DNA from 3 places in the Halomonas sp. AOP12-B1-6 genome. Region 2 is predicted to be linked to each of the others. Evidence: predicted binding sites of a transcription regulator. Region 2 holds the regulator's gene; each other region holds the start of a gene.
The links. The regulator LexA, encoded in region 2, represses DNA repair genes until DNA is damaged. The targets are predictions, from matches to a motif close to TACTGTNTANNTANACAGTA.
Positions count from the first base shown of each region.

Region 1: the regulator LexA is predicted to act here: its motif matches at 1,967-1,986, upstream of ACT3TR_RS07785 (LexA family protein).
Region 3: the regulator LexA is predicted to act here: its motif matches at 3,851-3,870, upstream of ruvA (Holliday junction branch migration protein RuvA).

Region 1 is NZ_JBQSYK010000002.1:541,238-547,287, reverse strand. It holds one part of gene ACT3TR_RS07795 (IS3 family transposase) at 1-695, shown strand, start outside; gene ACT3TR_RS07790 (SOS response-associated peptidase) at 1,140-1,796, opposite strand; gene ACT3TR_RS07785 (LexA family protein) at 2,224-2,673, shown strand; gene ACT3TR_RS07780 (Y-family DNA polymerase) at 2,670-3,944, shown strand; gene ACT3TR_RS07775 (TIR domain-containing protein) at 4,412-4,855, opposite strand; gene ACT3TR_RS07770 (SIR2 family protein) at 4,865-6,050, opposite strand, start outside.
Region 2 is NZ_JBQSYK010000005.1:293,409-299,458, forward strand. It holds gene ACT3TR_RS15675 (ribonuclease J) at 1-1,091, opposite strand, end outside; gene purU (formyltetrahydrofolate deformylase) at 1,361-2,215, shown strand; gene lexA (transcriptional repressor LexA) at 2,318-2,995, opposite strand; gene ACT3TR_RS15690 (TetR/AcrR family transcriptional regulator) at 3,274-3,951, shown strand; gene ACT3TR_RS15695 (L,D-transpeptidase) at 3,929-4,465, shown strand; gene nagZ (beta-N-acetylhexosaminidase) at 4,567-5,598, shown strand; gene ACT3TR_RS15705 (hypoxanthine-guanine phosphoribosyltransferase) at 5,650-6,050, shown strand, end outside.
Region 3 is NZ_JBQSYK010000004.1:226,711-232,760, forward strand. It holds gene ACT3TR_RS13670 (D-2-hydroxyacid dehydrogenase) at 1-817, opposite strand, end outside; gene ACT3TR_RS13675 (FmdB family zinc ribbon protein) at 1,036-1,335, shown strand; gene aspS (aspartate--tRNA ligase) at 1,402-3,183, shown strand; gene ruvC (crossover junction endodeoxyribonuclease RuvC) at 3,279-3,827, shown strand; gene ruvA (Holliday junction branch migration protein RuvA) at 3,931-4,539, shown strand; gene ruvB (Holliday junction branch migration DNA helicase RuvB) at 4,621-5,658, shown strand; gene ybgC (tol-pal system-associated acyl-CoA thioesterase) at 5,655-6,050, shown strand, end outside.

The DNA.
Region 1 (6,050 bases), on a different contig from region 2:
AAGCACGCCGCACAGTACCCGCGCCGACCAGTTTTACGGCGACAGGGCCGAACCAGGTTTGGAGCTGGGATATTAGCTATTGCGCCTCCGTTGTACGAGGCCAGCACTGGTATCTCTACCTGATCATGGATATCTACAGCCGCAAAATCATTGCCTGGGAAGTTCATGAGACGGAATCGGGCGACTTGGCTAAACAGCTGATGGAGCGTGCATTATTGCGTGAGAAATGCTGGCATCAGCCGCCGGTGTTGCACTCGGATAATGGCGCGCCGATGACGTCCTATACGCTCAAAGCGAGGTTAACCGAACTAGGGATGTTGATGTCTTACAGTCGACCGAGAGTAAGCAACGACAACCCTTACTCGGAAGCGCTGTTCCGTACCGTCAAATACTGCCCAGCATGGCCCACCAAGGGCTTTACATCGCTGAGCGCGGTACGAGAATGGATGTTGGTGTTCGAGCGGGCTTACAACGAACAGCACCTTCACAGTGGCATCCAATATGTCACGCCAGCTGACCGGCATCGTGGCGTTGATCGAAAACGCCTTGAACGTCGTAAAGCGGTTTATGAAAGCGCTAAGCGTCGCTATCCGAAACGCTGGTCGGGCAGCACCCGAAACTGGGAGGTCACTGGTTCAGTGTCGCTTAACCCAGGGAAAGTGCAGGAAATCGAGCGTAATAAAAAGGCTGCTTAAGTGCAGCCATTTGGACAACTGGGTTGAAAATCACCGCTATCACCACGTGAGCGGACGCCTGGCAACTGCAATATCTCATCGACAGTTAACCAATCGCCGCTTTCCATCACGGCTCGACGCGCTCTTGCTTCCATCTCAGCTTCGCGCAAACTAGTTGGCGTGGTCATAATCTTAGGCACCCTTATTTTGGGTATGTACTCTGGTCCATTATCCTGGGGGCTATACTAATAAGTTAGCCGTCGCGGAAGTGATCGTCGTGGTACTTGAGGCTAGCCATGCATAAGCGGCCGATGATGGATAACGTCTAACCACCTTACGGTGTTCAACCTACCAGTGAGATAGCTTTGTTGGCTCCTCACTTTGAATTTGTTCTTCCTTCCTATGGCTACAACCTAGCGGATAGATAAAAGCGCTGGAAAACTATCAATCTCAAGATCAGAAACGCTAGAGAGGATTGATCAGCTCATCACCTTGTCCCTCGGAAGGTTTGTTAACAGCCGTGCTAACCGGCCAATGTTCAACTAGTCCCGCATCGATATGCCGCACCATGCTGCGGATTGTCTCTTTATCCGTCAGGTCAGTAGCAAGCCAGTGTTCAAGACTGTCGTCGTCCAAAATTAACGGCATCCTGTCATGCACATCGGCAGCACTGCCTCGAGCTGGCTCGGTGAGAATGGCACATCCTAGACCTCCATCATCCCGTTCTGCGTAGATAGCGGCGAAGTATAGGGGCTCTCGATCCCTTCGGCACAGATAATGAGGCTGCTTAGGGGGCGTGTTCTTGATCCATTCGTACCATCCGTCAGCGAGTACGAGGCACCGGTGTTTAGCAAATGCCGATTTGAAAAAGTTATTAGTCGCAACGGTTTCAACTCGCGCATTTATGGGTTGCGTGCCTTTCCCTTTGGCCCACGATGGGCGAAATCCCCACCACACCTCTTCAAGCGTGGGAGCAGAGTCCTCAGACGCCTGCCGTATGCTCGCGATCCAGGTACCCGGCGCCACATTGTAGCGCGGTCGAATGTCGCGCTCAGACATAACCGCACCGACCTTTTTGGTCAGCTCAGGTATCGGGGTGAATAAAGCAAATCGTCCGCACATAGCTGCAGGATAGACGAGAATTGGCCATCCAAGTCAGCCTACGCACCAAAATCGCGGTGCCCTCATCTAACCACCGTCAAAATAAGGTGGGCTTGCCAACACGATAAGACCAACGAATGAAGAAGAGTGCTTGCGATTCACTAGGCTGATCGCTTATTGTCAGCCCTTAATACTGTATATATTAACAGCTATATAGGGAGGCGCTTATGAGCAAGAAAACTTACCCACGGTCTATGCAACGGCCATTCAGTAGTCCCCGTACTCTTCCAGTTATCGTTGGAGGATTTCCTCTTCAACGGGATGATTTGAGAGAGGAAGGTACGCAGTTGTTGGCGGTTTGGGGGACTGAACAAGACGCGCTACTCGCACCGCTTGAAAACATTGAGGTGCATCTACCAGGCACATGGCGAGCGATGGGGAGCATGGCATGAGTATGCATTTCACCATTCTTGGACGCGTCGACACCATGGCTCGACCGCTAAGGCTGCCTTTAGCGGGTGGCGAAGTCCGCGCTGGTTTCCCGAGTCCCGCAGACGATTATGTCGAGGTCGAATTAGATCTTATTGCCCATTTGATTAAGCACCCTAGTGCAACGTTCTTTCTGCGAGCCAAAGGCACCTCCATGGAAGGCGATGGCATTAAAGATAATGCGTTGTTAATTGTCGACCGGTCTATCAATCCTCAGCCAGGCCATATCGTGATCATGAGCGTGGACGGCGAGCTGACGTGTAAAAAGCTAAGCATCATGGGCAGTCGGCCGTATTTGGTGGCCTCTAACCCAGAGTTTAAGCCCATCCCTCTCACTGGGCATGATTGTCACAATTGGGGTGTGGCCACCCATAGCATCCAACCGCTAGCACCCGGTTTCACCGTATGATTGCCTTGGTCGACTGCAATAATTTCTATGTCTCCTGCGAACGAGTCTTTGCTCCCAGGTTGGAAGGCCAAGCTGTCGGCGTTTTGTCGAATAACGACGGCTGCGTGGTCGCGCGTTCGCAAGAAATCAAAAACTTAGGTGTGGCAATGGGAATGCCTGCCCATCAGATTGATCCGCATATTCGTCGACAATGCACATTGCTCAGCTCAAATTATGCGCTTTACGGTGATATGAGCAGCCGCGTTACTGATGTTCTCTCACAGCATACGCCTCACGTGGATGTATATAGCATTGATGAGTCATTTCTATCGTTTGAGGGCTTTGAACCAGACACATTAGAAGAACGATGCCAATTAATGCGACAGCAAGTTAAGCGAGATACAGGTATTCCGGTTAGCGTTGGCTTAAGCACTAGCAAAACGCTTGCAAAAATTGCCAATCACCGCGCTAAAAAAGAAAGTGTTTTCAATGGCGTGGCCATGATGGACCCTAACAGCAGCGACACCCGGGAATTCCTGGAGCAGCTACCCGTTAATGAGATATGGGGGGTAGCAGGTCGCAGTGCAGCGCGGCTTCATACTCTAGGCATAGAGAATGCTTGGCAGCTGCGCACCGCCAGCTCTAAGCATTTGCGGCGCCATTTCAGTGTGGTCATGGAACGTCTGGTTTATGAGTTGAGGGGCGAAAACTGCATATCACTCGACGACATGAGCCAACCAAAAAAACAGATCATGGTGTCCCGCTCCTTCGGCCGGCTCACGACGAACAAAACCGATCTGCACGAAGCCCTACGCGTGCACGCATCACGTGCTGGTGAAAAGCTACGACGACAAAACGGCTTGGCGCAGGCATTGATGGTGTTTGTTCACACCAATCGCTTTCGGCAAGATCTGCCGAGCTACAGTAAACGGTTAGTAATACCGCTACCTCACCCCACCGATGATAGCCGCGAGCTCATCAAAGCTGCCATGGCAGGGCTAGAAAGAATTTTTAAAAAAGACATCTGGTACCAAAAATGCGGGATTATGCTCATTGATTTGTGCGATCACGACAATGAACAACTAGGGCTGCTCGCCGAACCGATCAGTGACGAGAAACGTGCTCGTAATGAAAAATTGATGGCCACGCTCGATAAGCTCAATCGCGAACACGGAAAAAATACCGTCCGGATTGGCATGCCTCGCAAACAGAATGCTTGGGAATTGCGTTGCGAGCACCGTACACCACGCTACACCACACGCTGGGAAGAGCTAGCAGTGGCCAAAACCTAGAAAAGAGCTGCCATCCCTGGCACTCCTACCTCTTTTCACTACCAATAATCACATCCCTGTTGTGACGCATTCGACGTGCTAAAGCGGCGATCCTGGGCGTCACACTTTCACCCTAGCCTTTATCAAGCCATTTTTATGTAAGCGATTGACCACAGCGTTTGTAAGCAATGGCTTACAACAATCCGTTATGCAATGAAACTAAAAACGATTGGCGATATGTGTGCCACTAACCCAATTGGCAGCAACTAAGCCAGTGGTACTTCAGCTTATTCTGATGGATGGCAAAGACACCTGATCCGATTCAGGATAATTCGAGCAGTTAGCACGTGACATTTTTCCGCTAAAACAAGGGTTCAAACGCAGGATCGCTTGGTGAATAGGTCCCCTGGTAGCCTGTATGATTTCAGGCGGGGCATCAGAATTCATCTTCGTTAATTAGCTCAAAGGTGTGGTCGCTTAAATATCGCTCAAGGTTTTCCAGCAGCCTTGGCGGCTTCTTCAACCCATACTCCAAGGTTTTCACGACCATTATCTGTATTCCAGCGGTAGTGCTTGTATCCTTGGATCTTCATGCCGCAGAAGTCACTTGTTTGTTTATTGAAATCTGGGATTTTACTAATATCTATAGTCAACAATCCGTTGCCCCGTTTGATACTTTTCTCTATTTCGTATTTTACCCATTTACTTTTATCAGTATTGGCACCTATAAGTACGACTGTCACAGTCGTACCGATAAGCTGGGCATCTATCCATGCTTTTACCGTGCTATCACCTGTGCGCTCTAACTTCTCGAACTCTGCTTTGTCGATGAATCCAACTTTAGGGTTGGCATTGATCACGTTACTGTTACGGACATTCATCGCTCTCAGAACGTCGTCGTACTGGAAACTAAAGAAAACCTTTCTAGCCATGGGGACACCTTAGATGAGCCGTAAGAGGAGGAGGATGACTTCTTGAGCGCGTTCAAGTGATGTAGATTTATCGCCTAGTTCACCCAACAAGGGTGTAATCTTTTTACCATTCTCGTGCTGAGATTCTTGATAAGACTTCATAACCTCATTCCACAGTAATTTCGACATCGAGCCTGTAATACCTACAGGAATTACAAAAACGCCTTTCGCTACAGCGATATCGAATTCTTCACGCATTCCGTCAGAAAGGATTAACTCGCCATTTTCCAGCTTATTGCCAAACATAAAAATAGCAACGCCTGCATGAGCGAGCATATTGCGTCGATATTCTGTCCACAGTTCCTTCAGAGGCCTTTCCCCAGTCTTGCTTTGTGGAAAGGGCCTAAGAATTAACTGGTCGTTGTCGAGACGGCCACCATTCATAACAGTTTGTTCAAGCACGCCAGTGATGATTGCGCTACCTATACCGAGGCCAAACCCTGAGATCACTCGGTACTGTTCTTTGCAAATGGCCCTGCTCAGATGATAAACGAATTGCTCTGATTCAGCCTTGCACCACGGGTTATAGTCATGAGCAGCACCAGAGATAAAGATTGTATTTCTTTTGTGGCGATGCTCGATGGCACGCAGAATGTCAGTAATTTCAGAAAACTCATCAACATAAACGGCTTTGATCCCTACACGGAGCAGCTCTCCTGTGAAAAGCTCTTCCTTACGTTGGCGATACTCGAAGTCAGCAAGGTCTTCATTCTCTCCCTTGCTAGCTCTTCTCAGGATGCAGTAGTGCTGTCGTTGATCTCGAGTAAACTGAATCCTGACGCGGCTAAGAATATATTCTAGATTAGGGTCGGTGAAGCTGAAGCCGAGAAAGAGGAAGGTTTTAGAAACCAAGTCACCGCTTAAAGCTGTAATGAACGGCTGCATATTGACGTGGTAACGCTCATAGTCATCGCGAGTCAACACCGCGTCAGCGGCATGCTCGATGTCACCATGCATCTTATAAACAATTGCATCACGTTTCGGCCGTGTCGTTGCCAATTGCTTATTGGTATGTTTGATGTCAGCTATCTTTTCGTTTTTTTCAAGCGCCGTTTCGATCAAACGATCATAATTGGTTGTCCAGTAGGTCGGAATAGGCAGCCTTGCCAGAATCGCGTGGTTTTCAGTGGGCTCCGCCGTCATTGAGAACTCAGTC
Region 2 (6,050 bases):
GGCATCAAGTGTTTAGGCTTCAGCCACTGGTAGAGCTTAATTAACTCTTCTTGAGCAGGGTGGCCGGTCGCATGCAGCTCAGGGTGATTCACCTCGTCGTAAATACGTACACCCAGCTGGGTTAAGCGCTTTTTAAGCTGATCAATAGGGCGCTCGTTACCGGGTATGACCTTGGCCGAAAAAATAACGTTATCGCCGGGCTGTAAGTCGACAGAAGGGTGGCGGCCCTGAGCCAGCCTCTGCAGCGCTGCCCGGGACTCACCTTGGCTGCCTGTCGCAATAATGACGACTTCATCGGGCGGCAGGTAGCCCAAGTCGTGATTGGGCACCAGGGGCGGTAAGTCATCCATGTATCCCAGCCCGCGCGCTACGCTGACCATGCGCTCCATCGAGCGGCCCATTAAGCTGATACGCCGGCCACACTGGTGTGCGGCGCGGCCTATAGCAAGCACGCGGGCCAAGTTGCTTGCAAAGCACGAGACCACGACGCGGCCTTCGCAGCGGCTGAGCGTTTTTGCTAACGCCCGAGCGACGTCCCCCTCGCTGCCTGAGTGACCGGGCATAGGGGCGTTGGTTGAGTCGCCGACGACTAAATCGATGGGGGCAAGTGCTTTAAATTGAGCGGCACTGATGGGCGTGCCAATCAGCGGCTCGGGATCAAGTTTCCAGTCGCCGGTATGTAAAACGCGGTAGCCACCGGCCAGCATCATCAGGGCACAGCTTTCGGGAATGGAATGCGTTAAAAGCAAATAACGTAGAGTGAATGGGCCGCTTTCTAGAGCTTCGCCAGGCTCAATGACGTGTATCGCCGCACTGCTAAGCTGATGTTCGGCGAATTTTAATCTGAGTAGCCCTGCTGCCAGCGGCGTGGCATAAATAGGGCAGTTCCACATGGGCCAGAGCCAAGCGACTGCGCCAATGTGGTCTTCATGACCATGGGTGATAAACAGTGCTTTGGGTACGATCCCCAGCGCCTTCGGCGTATCTACGTTGGGTACTTGAAGCGGTGAGTTAGGAAGATCCTGGCGAATCATCATGCCGCAATCAACGGCAATCCAGTGATTGTCATAGCCGTATAGCGTTAGATTCATTCCGATCTCACCACATCCCCCCAGCGGCAATATGCGCAGCGGTGGACGACGACGGGGACGAATTTGAACGCGTGAAGAATGCATCAGTTATGAAAAGCCTAAAAAGTAGTGACTTAACTATACGGGAAGGCAGGGGCGGCTAACAATCATCGTTGTCCTTCCGATACACTATGCAGCGTCGTTAACATGCCAAGGTGATGGTTTGTTAAGCCGGTTTATCCGGTTAGTTTTTCATTAGTGATGTTTGAAATAGGTCAAGAGTAGCCCACATGTCGCATTATTATCGTTTAGTTGTTTCTTGCCCTGATCGGGTGGGTATTGTTGCACGCGTGTCGAGCTTTATTGCTCAGCAAGGCGGGTCGATTACTGAAGCCAGCCAGCATTCGGACCTAGAGACCGGCCGCTTTTTTATGCGTTATGAAATCTTGGCAGACTCAGTAGGCATCTCGGTAGAAGCGCTGCGTGCCGCCTTTGAACCGGTAGCCCGAGAATTCAGCATGCAATGGGCATTGGTTGATACTCAAAAGCGTCGGCGCGTAGTGCTGATGGTGTCGCGAGAATCGCACTGCTTAGTAGACCTTCTTTATCGCTGGCAGTCGGGGGAGTTGGATTGCGATATTGTCGGCGTTATTTCCAATCATGACGACTTGCGTTCGCTGACGCAGTGGTACGGAATTCCTTACCACCACGTGTCGGTAGACCCTGACGATAAAGAGGCATCATTTGCGAAGGTACAGGCTGAAATCGATAGCGCGCAGGCGGACTGCATCGTACTCGCACGCTATATGCAAATCCTACCGCCCGAACTGTGCGCGCGTTATTCAGGCAAAGTGATCAATATTCACCACAGCTTTTTGCCCTCATTTGCGGGAGCAAAACCTTATCACCAGGCCTACCAGCGGGGCGTTAAGCTGATTGGCGCTACCTGCCATTATGTCACCGAGGAGCTTGATGCAGGCCCCATTATTGAGCAGGATATCCACCGTGTCAGCCACTGCCATACGCCTACTGATTTAGTGCGCTTTGGGCGTGATGTTGAGAAAGCGGTACTGGCACGCGGTTTACACTGGCACTTAGAAGACCGCGTGCTGATCCATGGCAATAAAACGGTGGTATTTAGCTAAGCGGCTTATCAATAAGGCTACTTTATCGCTATGAGGTGGCCGCTTTTGCGACCACCTCTATTAGGTTTGATGAAGGCATTGATAAATGACGTTATGCCTGGCTTAACCTAACGCCTGGCCATTGCCGCCGCGAATCACGCCAACGCCAACGCCTTCTATATCGAGCGACTGGGAACGTAGATCGATTTCAATCGGCGCAAAGTCGGCGTTCTCTGCGAACAGCGTGACCTGATGGCCTTGGCGCTTAAAGCGTTTAACCGTGACTTCATCATCTAAGCGGGCAACGACTATCTGACCGTCGCGGACACGCTCAGTACGGTGCACGGCCAGCAGGTCACCCTCTAAAATACCGATATCTTTCATGGATAAGCCACGTACGCGCAGCAAGTAATCCGCTTTGGGGGTGAAGTACTCAGCAGGCAGCGGGCAGTAGCGGTCGATATGCTCGGCAGCCAAAATAGGACTGCCGGCGGCAACTTCACCAATGACCGGCAGGCCCGCCTGAGCAGGCTCGATCGTGGCAGACAGCGTACTGACAGATGTGTCCAATACGTCTTGAGGCTCTTGGTTAGGCAAGCGTATACCGCGTGACGTGTTGCGAATGATGCGGATCACACCCTTGCGTTCAAGTGCGCGTAGATGCTCCTCAGCGGCGTTAGGTGAGCGAAAGCCGAGTGCTTTAGCGATCTCAGCGCGCGTCGGAGGGTAGCCAAATTCGCCCATGGTTTTAACAATAAAATCAAATACGTGCTGTTGGCGAGCGGTTAGTGGACGCGACATACCAAGCTCCAGAATTGTGAATAGACAGTCATAAAATGAAGGTAACTTAAACAGTAAGTGTTTAAGTATACAGTATGTGTCTCTGTCCAGTATATGGCCTTGTCAATACCAATATTTACCGCTCTGGGAGCTTCAATGATTTGAAACTAAGCTTTTTCTTATGCAGCTTTTCCTTATAAGTGCCGAGGCATTGTGGTGACAAATCAAGCGTTGAGACTACCCAGGTTATGGCATAGTATTTTGCGATGTTTTAAACACCTGTTTCTCTGGAGAGCATCATGGCTCAATCTGATACGGTGACCCGTATACTTGATACCGCTGAAGTGCTGTTTGCAGAGCGTGGTTTTGCTGAAACCTCGCTGCGCAACATCACTAGCAAGGCGCGCGTCAATCTTGCTGCTGTGAATTATCATTTTGGCTCCAAAAAAGCCTTAATTCAGGCTGTTTTTTCCCGCTATCTGGATCCTTTTACGCTGCGTTTTCACACTGCGCTTGATGAGCTTGAGGCTCAGCATGATGGGCAGGTGATACCGCTGGAAACGCTGCTTGAAACTATGGCAACGACGGTTCTTGCGGTGCCCGCTGAGCGTAATAGCTTGAAGGTCTTTATGCGCCTGCTAGGCTTAGCCTACAGTCAGGCTCAAGGGCATTTAAGGCGACATATACAGCAAGAATATGGGGATGTGTTTACGCGCTTCACTGAGCTAGTGCGCCAAGCAACCCCTGAACTGCCCGATGCAGAGCGCTTTTGGCGGCTACACTTCATGCTAGGCACTGTTATCTTCACCCTGTCAGGCCTTGATGCCCTGCGTGATATTGCGGAAAAGGATTACCACGAGCAGGTATCGGTGCGGGACTTAATCCGGCGCTTGCGCCCGGTAGTCGTGGCTGCGATGAATGCGCCACTACCCCCAACTTTAGAAGAAGGACACCATGCGAACGCCAAGGTTAGCTGAGCTACCCCCAACCGAGAACATCTGGCTTGAGATAGATACTACCGAGCAGCTGCTGCGCTGTTGGCGGGGGCCTAAAGTGCTGCATGAGTGCGCTATTTCTTCTGGCGTTGCCGGTGTTGGTGAGCATAATGGCAGCGGTAAGACGCCGCATGGCTGGCACTATGTGCGCGCCGCGATTGGCAGTGGCTTGCCCGAGAATGCGGTATTTCGTGGCCGCCGCTGGACTGAGGAAGTATTCTCGCCAGCGTTAGGCGAAGCCTACCCGCAGCGTGATTGGATTTTGACGCGGATTCTGTGGCTTTGTGGGTTAGAAAGAGGCGTGAATCGTGGCGGTCAGGTTGATTCGCAGCGGCGCTATATCTATCTGCACGGTACGCCTACCGATCAGCCGATGGGCGTCGCCGCTTCGCACGGATGCATTCGGCTACGCAACAGCGATTTGCTACATATCTTTGCATTGTCGTTGCCCGGCACCCCCGTTTGGTTGCACGGAGAAAGGCAGTGCTTTGACTAAACGACGCTGAGCTGTATTGGGGGCGGGCTTCAAATGCCCCCATCTTTGACACTGATAAACGATCGTCTAAAATCATTGCCCCTCTTATTGGACTTCTCACGATGACTCAACCTCTAGGCCCGGTCATGCTTGACCTTGAAGGCCAAGCATTAACTCGCGATGAAAAGCACTTGCTGCTTGAACCCACGGTAGGGGGCGTCATTTTATTTGCCCGTAACGTCGAAAGCGCCTACCAGGTGCGCAAGCTCTGTAGTGATATTCGCCGCGTGCGGGGGGATTTATTGATCGCGGTTGATCAGGAGGGCGGGCGCGTTCAGCGCATTAAAGAGGGTTTGACACGCCTTCCTGCCATGGCGCGCATTGGCGAGTGCTATAGCGCTAACGCAGAAGACGGCCTCGCGTTGGCAAAAGATGCTGGTTGGCTGCTGGGTATGGAAATGGCCGCCTGTGGCTTGGACTTAAGCTTTGCCCCGGTGCTTGATGTTGAAAGCGGTATATCAAGCGTGATTGGCGATCGCAGTTTCAGCCATGATCCGCAGCAAGTGGCCGTGCTTGGCGGTGCTTTTGTGCAAGGTCTTCATGAGGCGGGGATGGCCGCTGTCGGTAAGCACTTCCCAGGTCATGGCAGTGTCGCTGCTGACTCTCACGTCGCGCTGCCGGTGGATGATCGGCCGCTTGATGTGATTAAACAGCATGACTTAGTGCCCTTTTATCACCTGGCAGGTCAGCTAGAAGGGATTATGCCCGCCCACGTTATTTACAGCGCGTTTGATTCCCGACCCGCTGGTTTTTCGCCTAGCTGGTTAGGCATGCTGCGTGAGTCGATGGGCTTTAAGGGCTGCGTCTTTTCTGATGATTTAAGCATGGCGGGTGCCCACGAAGCCGGTGAACCCAAGGATCGCGCCCGGGCAGCCTTAGCCGCAGGCTGCGACATGCTGCTGGTATGCAATGACCGCGTCGCGGCACTTGAGGTAATGAACGCCTGCCAAGATATCGACGCTAAGCGTGCCGCCAAGCTTCGTTACAGCCGCGCACGACCAGATTTAGATGCACTCAGCGCGTTAGGGCGCTGGCGTCGCACCCACGCTAAATTAGAAGCGCTGGCCAACCAGTCGAATGCCAGTACTCTTTAAGCGCACTTGCTAACCTATATGACGATTTTTAAACCGCCGCGGAGTTGTTAGATGTCGAAGTTGGATAAAGAAGCGTTGGAGTCACTGGACTCAATGCGTGAGTTAATGGATAACGCCGACTGCTTAATCTCTCAGCAAGAGGTAGAGCGGGCGCTTGATCGTATGGCGGAAGCGATCACCCGAGATTTAGGCGATAAGCTACCTGTTTTTTACTGCGTAATGAATGGTGGTTTGATTACCACCGGCCACCTGCTAACCCGGTTGGGGTTCCCCCTAGAAGTGGATTACCTGCATGCCACCCGTTATCGCAATGAGCTGCGCGGCGGCGAGCTTTTTTGGCGCGTCTCGCCGGAAGTCCCTATGGCCGGACGCCATGTCGTTATTGTCGATGACATTTTAGATGAAGGCGCAACGTTAGCCGGTATCTTGGCCTACTGCCAAGAAGCGAAGGC
Region 3 (6,050 bases), on a different contig from region 2:
CAAGCAGTGGATGCCCGTCTCTGGGGGGTTCTGCCGGCAGTACGTCAACCGCCAGTCCGCCTAGTTTGCCGCTGCGTAGCGCGTCTAATGCAGCAACCTCGTCAATCATGCCGCCTCGGGCGCAGTTAATCAGTAGCAGCGATGGTTTGGCCTTAGCCAGGCGCTCCCGATTAATCAAATGCTTAGTAGCGTCGCTAAGCGGGCAATGCAAACTAATAACGTCAGCATCATCAAGCAGATCATCAAGGGACGGGCGTTTGTCGTTGGTCTCATTGCCTGGGCGGGCGGTAAAAGAGACGTTCATTCCGAACGCTTCCGCTAAACGAGCAACTTCAGAGCCCAGCTCTCCTTGCCCAACCATGACTAAATGTTTGCCTGAAAGCTGTAGCGTAGGATAGTCCTGCAGGCAGAAAAAATCGCTGCGCTGCCACTTACCTGCGGCCACGTCGCGCTGATAAAGGGGGAGGCGATTGGCTAGTGAGAGCATGAGCATTAAAGTGTGCTGCGAAACGCTGGCAGTGCCGTAAGCCGCTACGTTTTTGACCTCAATGTTATTAGCTTTAGCCGTCTCAAGGTCAATATTATTAAGCCCCGTTGCTAGTACACATATCAACCGCAGTTTGGGCAGCTGTTGCAACGTTTTTGCGTCTAGAACGACCTTGTTTACAATCGCAATATCTGCGTTAGCAAGGCGTTCAGCCGCCTGTTGTGTCGAACTTTGCTCAAACACCTCAAGGTGAGAAACCGACTCACGAATGGCGGCTAAGTCAATCTGGGGGCCTAAGCTCTTAGCATCCAATATCACTGCGTGGGGCATTTTCTTATCTCCATAAACTGCCTTGGTCTGCATAACCTTGCTTGGCAGGGGTCACAAAAGGGTATAATGGCGGCGCTTGATCAACCGCAGCCTTGGAATTTATCCCGACTGGCCACATATTGGCAGCCCGGCAGCGTTTATTTTTGCTATTTTTCTGTCAGAAACACGTCTGTCAGAACTGAACCTGTCAGCGTTGAGCTTTATAAGGAGTCATCAACATGCCGATCTATGAATATGAGTGCAAGGCCTGCGGCCATCGTATGGAAAAACTGCAGAAGATTAGTGCTGATCCTTTAAAGGATTGTCCAGCGTGTCATAGCGATGGTTTGGCTCGCTTGGTATCCGCTGCAGGGTTTCGCTTGGCCGGCGGCGGTTGGTATGAAACTGATTTTAAAACGGGTAGCAAAAAGAATTTAGTCGCTGATGGCAAAACGGCATCGACAGATGCTGGCAAAACCAGTGATACCAGTGCTACCTCTAAGAGCGCTACTCCTACAGACAAGGGCGCCGCGGCATAGCCGAGGCTGCCAGGGTTGGGACGACCCGCGACACATTAATTGCCACGTAACAGAACAGGATTTGACATGCGCAGCCATTATTGCGGCCAGCTGAATGAAACTTTGGTGGATCAAACGGTTACGGTATGCGGATGGGTTCATCGCCGCCGTGACCACGGTGGAGTAATTTTCCTCGACATGCGCGACCGCGATGGTATCGCTCAGATCGTGGTCGACCCCGATACCGCCGATGCGTTCGCTCATGCGGACCGCGCTCGCAGCGAGTACGTCCTGCGCATTACAGGCCGTGTGCGGTTGCGTCCAGAAGGCACCCAAAATGCCAACATGCCGACGGGCATGATTGAAGTGTTAGCAAAAGATGTTGAAGTGCTCAACGCGGCAATTACGCCGCCTTTCATGCTTGATGAGCATGGGAAAGTGGGCGAAGAAGTGCGTTTAAAGTATCGCTATATCGATCTGCGTCGCCCTGACATGATTGAAAAACTGCGTCTGCGTTCACGTATTTCTCACAACGTTCGTGCCTACCTTGAAGGTCAGGGGTTTTTAGATATCGAAACCCCTGTGCTGACACGCGCCACACCAGAAGGGGCGCGTGACTATCTAGTGCCTAGCCGTACGCATGCCGGTAGCTTCTTTGCGTTGCCGCAGTCGCCTCAGCTGTTTAAGCAACTTTTGATGGTGGCCGGCTTTGATCGCTACTATCAAATTGCCAAATGTTTCCGTGATGAAGATTTACGTGCCGATCGTCAGCCTGAATTTACCCAGATTGATATTGAGGCATCGTTTGTAGATGAGAACGATATCATGGGGATTACTGAAACCATGATTCGCCAGCTGTTCCAAGAAGTGTTAAGCGCTGAGCTTCCTGAGTTCCCGCGGATGACGTGGCAGGAAGCGATGGATCGCTTTGGCTCTGATAAGCCAGACTTGCGCATCCCGCTTGAACTGACTGACGTTGATGACCTAATGCAGCAGGTCGATTTTAAAGTCTTTTCTGGTCCGGCCAGTGCCGATGATGGCCGCGTAGCGGCGCTCAAAGTGCCCGGCGGTGCTAAGCTCTCGCGTAAAGAGATTGATGAGTACACCAAGTTTGTTGGCATTTACGGTGCTAAGGGCTTGGCATGGATTAAGGTCAACGAGCGCGCTAAAGGGCTTGAGGGTCTGCAGTCACCGATCGTCAAGTTTATGGAAAATATCGTTGAAGAGCTGCTTGATCGCGTAGGCGCGGAAGATGGCGATATTATTTTCTTCGGTGCAGATAAAGCGCGTATCGTCAACGAAGCCATTGGAGCGCTGCGTGTCAAGCTGGGCGCTGACCTGGAGCTTTACACCCAGGAATGGGCGCCGCTTTGGGTTGTCGACTTCCCCATGTTTGAGGCCGATGACAGCGGTCGTTTAAGTCCGCTACACCATCCGTTTACGGCACCTTCGTGCACACCTGTGGAGCTCAAGGCTGATCCAGCTAAAGCGCTTTCGCGGGCTTATGACATGGTGCTTAATGGTACCGAGCTCGGTGGCGGCTCTATTCGTATTCATGACCAAGCCATGCAGAGCACCGTATTTGATATTCTTGGCATTGGTGAGGAAGAGGCCCAGGAGAAATTCGGCTTCTTGCTGGATGCGCTTCAATACGGCGCGCCCCCGCATGGTGGCTTAGCGTTCGGTCTGGACCGTTTGGTGATGCTGATGGTCGGTGCTAAGACTATTCGTGAAGTGATTGCTTTCCCGAAAACCCAAAGCGCGGCCTGCTTAATGACCAATGCGCCGGGTGAAGTCAGCCCAGAGCAGCTAAAAGACCTTCACATCCGCCTACGTCAAAAAGTTAAGGCGGAAACAGTCGCAGAATAAAGCGCCTGTACCGTTGACCAGCACCGACGCTACGGCGTCGGTGTTTTTGTATGCTGCTCTGATAGTTAGGCCTAATCCACTCGAGTAACGGTGTTATGGATGAGAGAAAGCCTGCTGTACCCATACGCATACTGGGCATTGATCCTGGCTCCCGCGTGACGGGTTACGGCGTTATTGATGTGATTGGCGTCAAGCCTTGCTACGTAGCGAGCGGCTGTATCCGCACCGCTGACGGCGCTTTAGAGCAACGCTTGGCACAAATTTATGCAGGACTCAGCGAAGTCGTCGGTTTGCACAAGCCTTCTCAAGTAGCTATTGAGCGTGTTTTTATGGCTAAAAATCCGGATTCAGCACTTAAACTGGGCCAAGCAAGAGGAGCCGCATTAGTCTGTATGGCAAATCACGGGTTAAGTCTTGCCGAGTATGCCGCACGACAAATCAAACAGTCGGTGACGGGCCAGGGTGGTGCGGATAAAGCTCAAGTGCAACATATGGTGACGGCTATTTTGCAGCTCTCGGCCACTCCGCAAGCAGATGCCGCCGATGCGCTTGCCATTGCGTTAACCCATGCCTACAGCGCAACGGGGCTTACTGGCACGGTGACGCGGGGTCGCAGCCGCTCTGCAGGGCGCTGGCGTCTTTAAATCGACAATATGTAAAGTCTTACTACTGGTCATCTGTACATAGTCACTTTATAGTAAACGGCTGTTTTTACTCTATCGTTTTCACCCGAGCGCGAGCGACTTTATGATTGGACGTCTGAGTGGCCAGTTACTGGCAAAGCAACCGCCTTGGATCGTGATCGACGTTCATGGCGTAGGTTACGAGCTAGAAACGTCAATGAACACGTTGGTAGCATTACCTGCAGTCGGGGAAAGCGTTTCGTTATTCACACATCTAACCATTCGTGACGACGCTCACCTGCTATACGGTTTTGGAAGAGAGCATGAGCGTGCTCTGTTTCGAGCACTGATAAAGGTCAACGGCGTGGGGCCTAAGCTGGCGTTAGCGATTTTGTCGGGCATGGACGAAGATGCCTTTATGCGCTGTGTCCGAGACGATGACAGTAAGGCGCTAACCAAGCTGCCAGGCGTGGGGAAAAAAACCGCCGAGCGGCTGATCATCGAAATGCGCGATCGCTTTCCAGAGTGGGAAGATGGTAGCAATGCATTACTGCCTCTTGAGGCTACCAATGGCCGGGGCTCTGCACGAGACAACCTCGCCGATGCGGAGGCCGCATTGGTAAGTTTGGGGTATAAACTCACCGAAGCATCAAAAATGTTGGCGGACATAGACTCTAATCAGTCGACGGAGGCGCTTATTAAAGCCGCGCTGACGCAACGTATGAATGGCTAGCCGTAAAGGTTGAGCATAGACCGTTGTTGAATTTACGATTAAAAAACGCACTTAAAAAATGCACTTGAAAAAAGAGCACTTATGTTAGAACACGATCGGCTGATCGCCGCTGAGCCTGAGCACGGTGAGGTGCGCATTGATTACGCAATTCGCCCCAAGCGGCTGGATGAGTATATTGGCCAGCCCCGCGTTCGCGAACAGCTGGAAATCTTCATTGGCGCCGCTCGGTTACGTGAAGAGAGCCTAGATCATACTCTGGTGTTCGGGCCGCCGGGGTTAGGTAAAACCACGCTGGCTCATATTATCGCCGCTGAGATGGGGGTGGGCATGAAGTCTACCTCCGGGCCAGTGCTTGAGCGTGCCGGCGACTTAGCCGCTATGCTGACCAATCTAGAGCCTGGCGACGTGCTTTTTATCGATGAAATTCACCGCCTTTCTCCCGTCGTCGAAGAAGTCTTATATCCCGCCATGGAAGATTTTCAGCTGGATATCATGATTGGTGAAGGCCCCGCTGCGCGTTCCATAAAGCTAGACCTTCCTCGTTTCACGTTGGTCGGCGCCACCACCCGTGCAGGATTATTAACCTCACCACTGCGCGATCGGTTTGGCATTGTTCAGCGTCTTGAATTTTACAATCTGGAAGAGCTTACCGAAATTGTTTCGCGCTCAGCGCGCCTACTCGGCGTAGAAACCAGCCACGAAGGAGCTGTTGAAGTGGCGCGTCGTTCACGAGGAACGCCTCGTATAGCGAATCGCCTATTGCGCCGAGTGCGCGATTACGCCGAAATGAAGGGCAACGGTGTGGTTGATGTAGCAATCGCAGACGCAGCACTCAATATGCTCAATGTAGATCATCATGGGCTAGATCATATGGACCGGCGGCTCTTACTGGCTATGATCGATAAATTCGATGGCGGCCCGGTGGGTATTGATTCATTAGCCGCAGCGATTAGCGAGGAGCGAGACACCATAGAAGATGTGATTGAGCCTTATCTTATTCAGCAAGGTTTAATCATGCGTACACCTCGTGGGCGCGTCGTCACACGTCAGGCTTGGCTACACTTTGAGCGCGTTCCTCACGAACAGGCGTCCGACATGGAAGGGGAGCGACGCCCGTGAGTGTCTCTACCGCCGCTAGTTATCGCCTGCCGCTACGTGTTTATATGGAAGATACGGATGCAGGCGGCATTGTTTACTACGTTAATTATCTGAAGTTTATGGAGCGTGTGCGCAGTGAATGGTTACGCGAACTAGGCCTTAATCAGCAAACGCTGCTAGACGAAGGTACACAGCTAGTGGTATACCGCTTGGCCTGTGATTATGCAAAGCCTGCCTGTTTGGACGATGCGTTGGAAATTAGTGCACGGGTAACTAACGTCGGGCGCTGTCGGATGACCTTCGAGCAGCAAGTTTGGCGCGCTGAGGAACTCCTATGCACTGCCACAGTCGAGATAGCATGCTTGAGTAAAGAGCGTTTACGGCCAAAAGCTTGGCCACCCGCGCTTAAGATT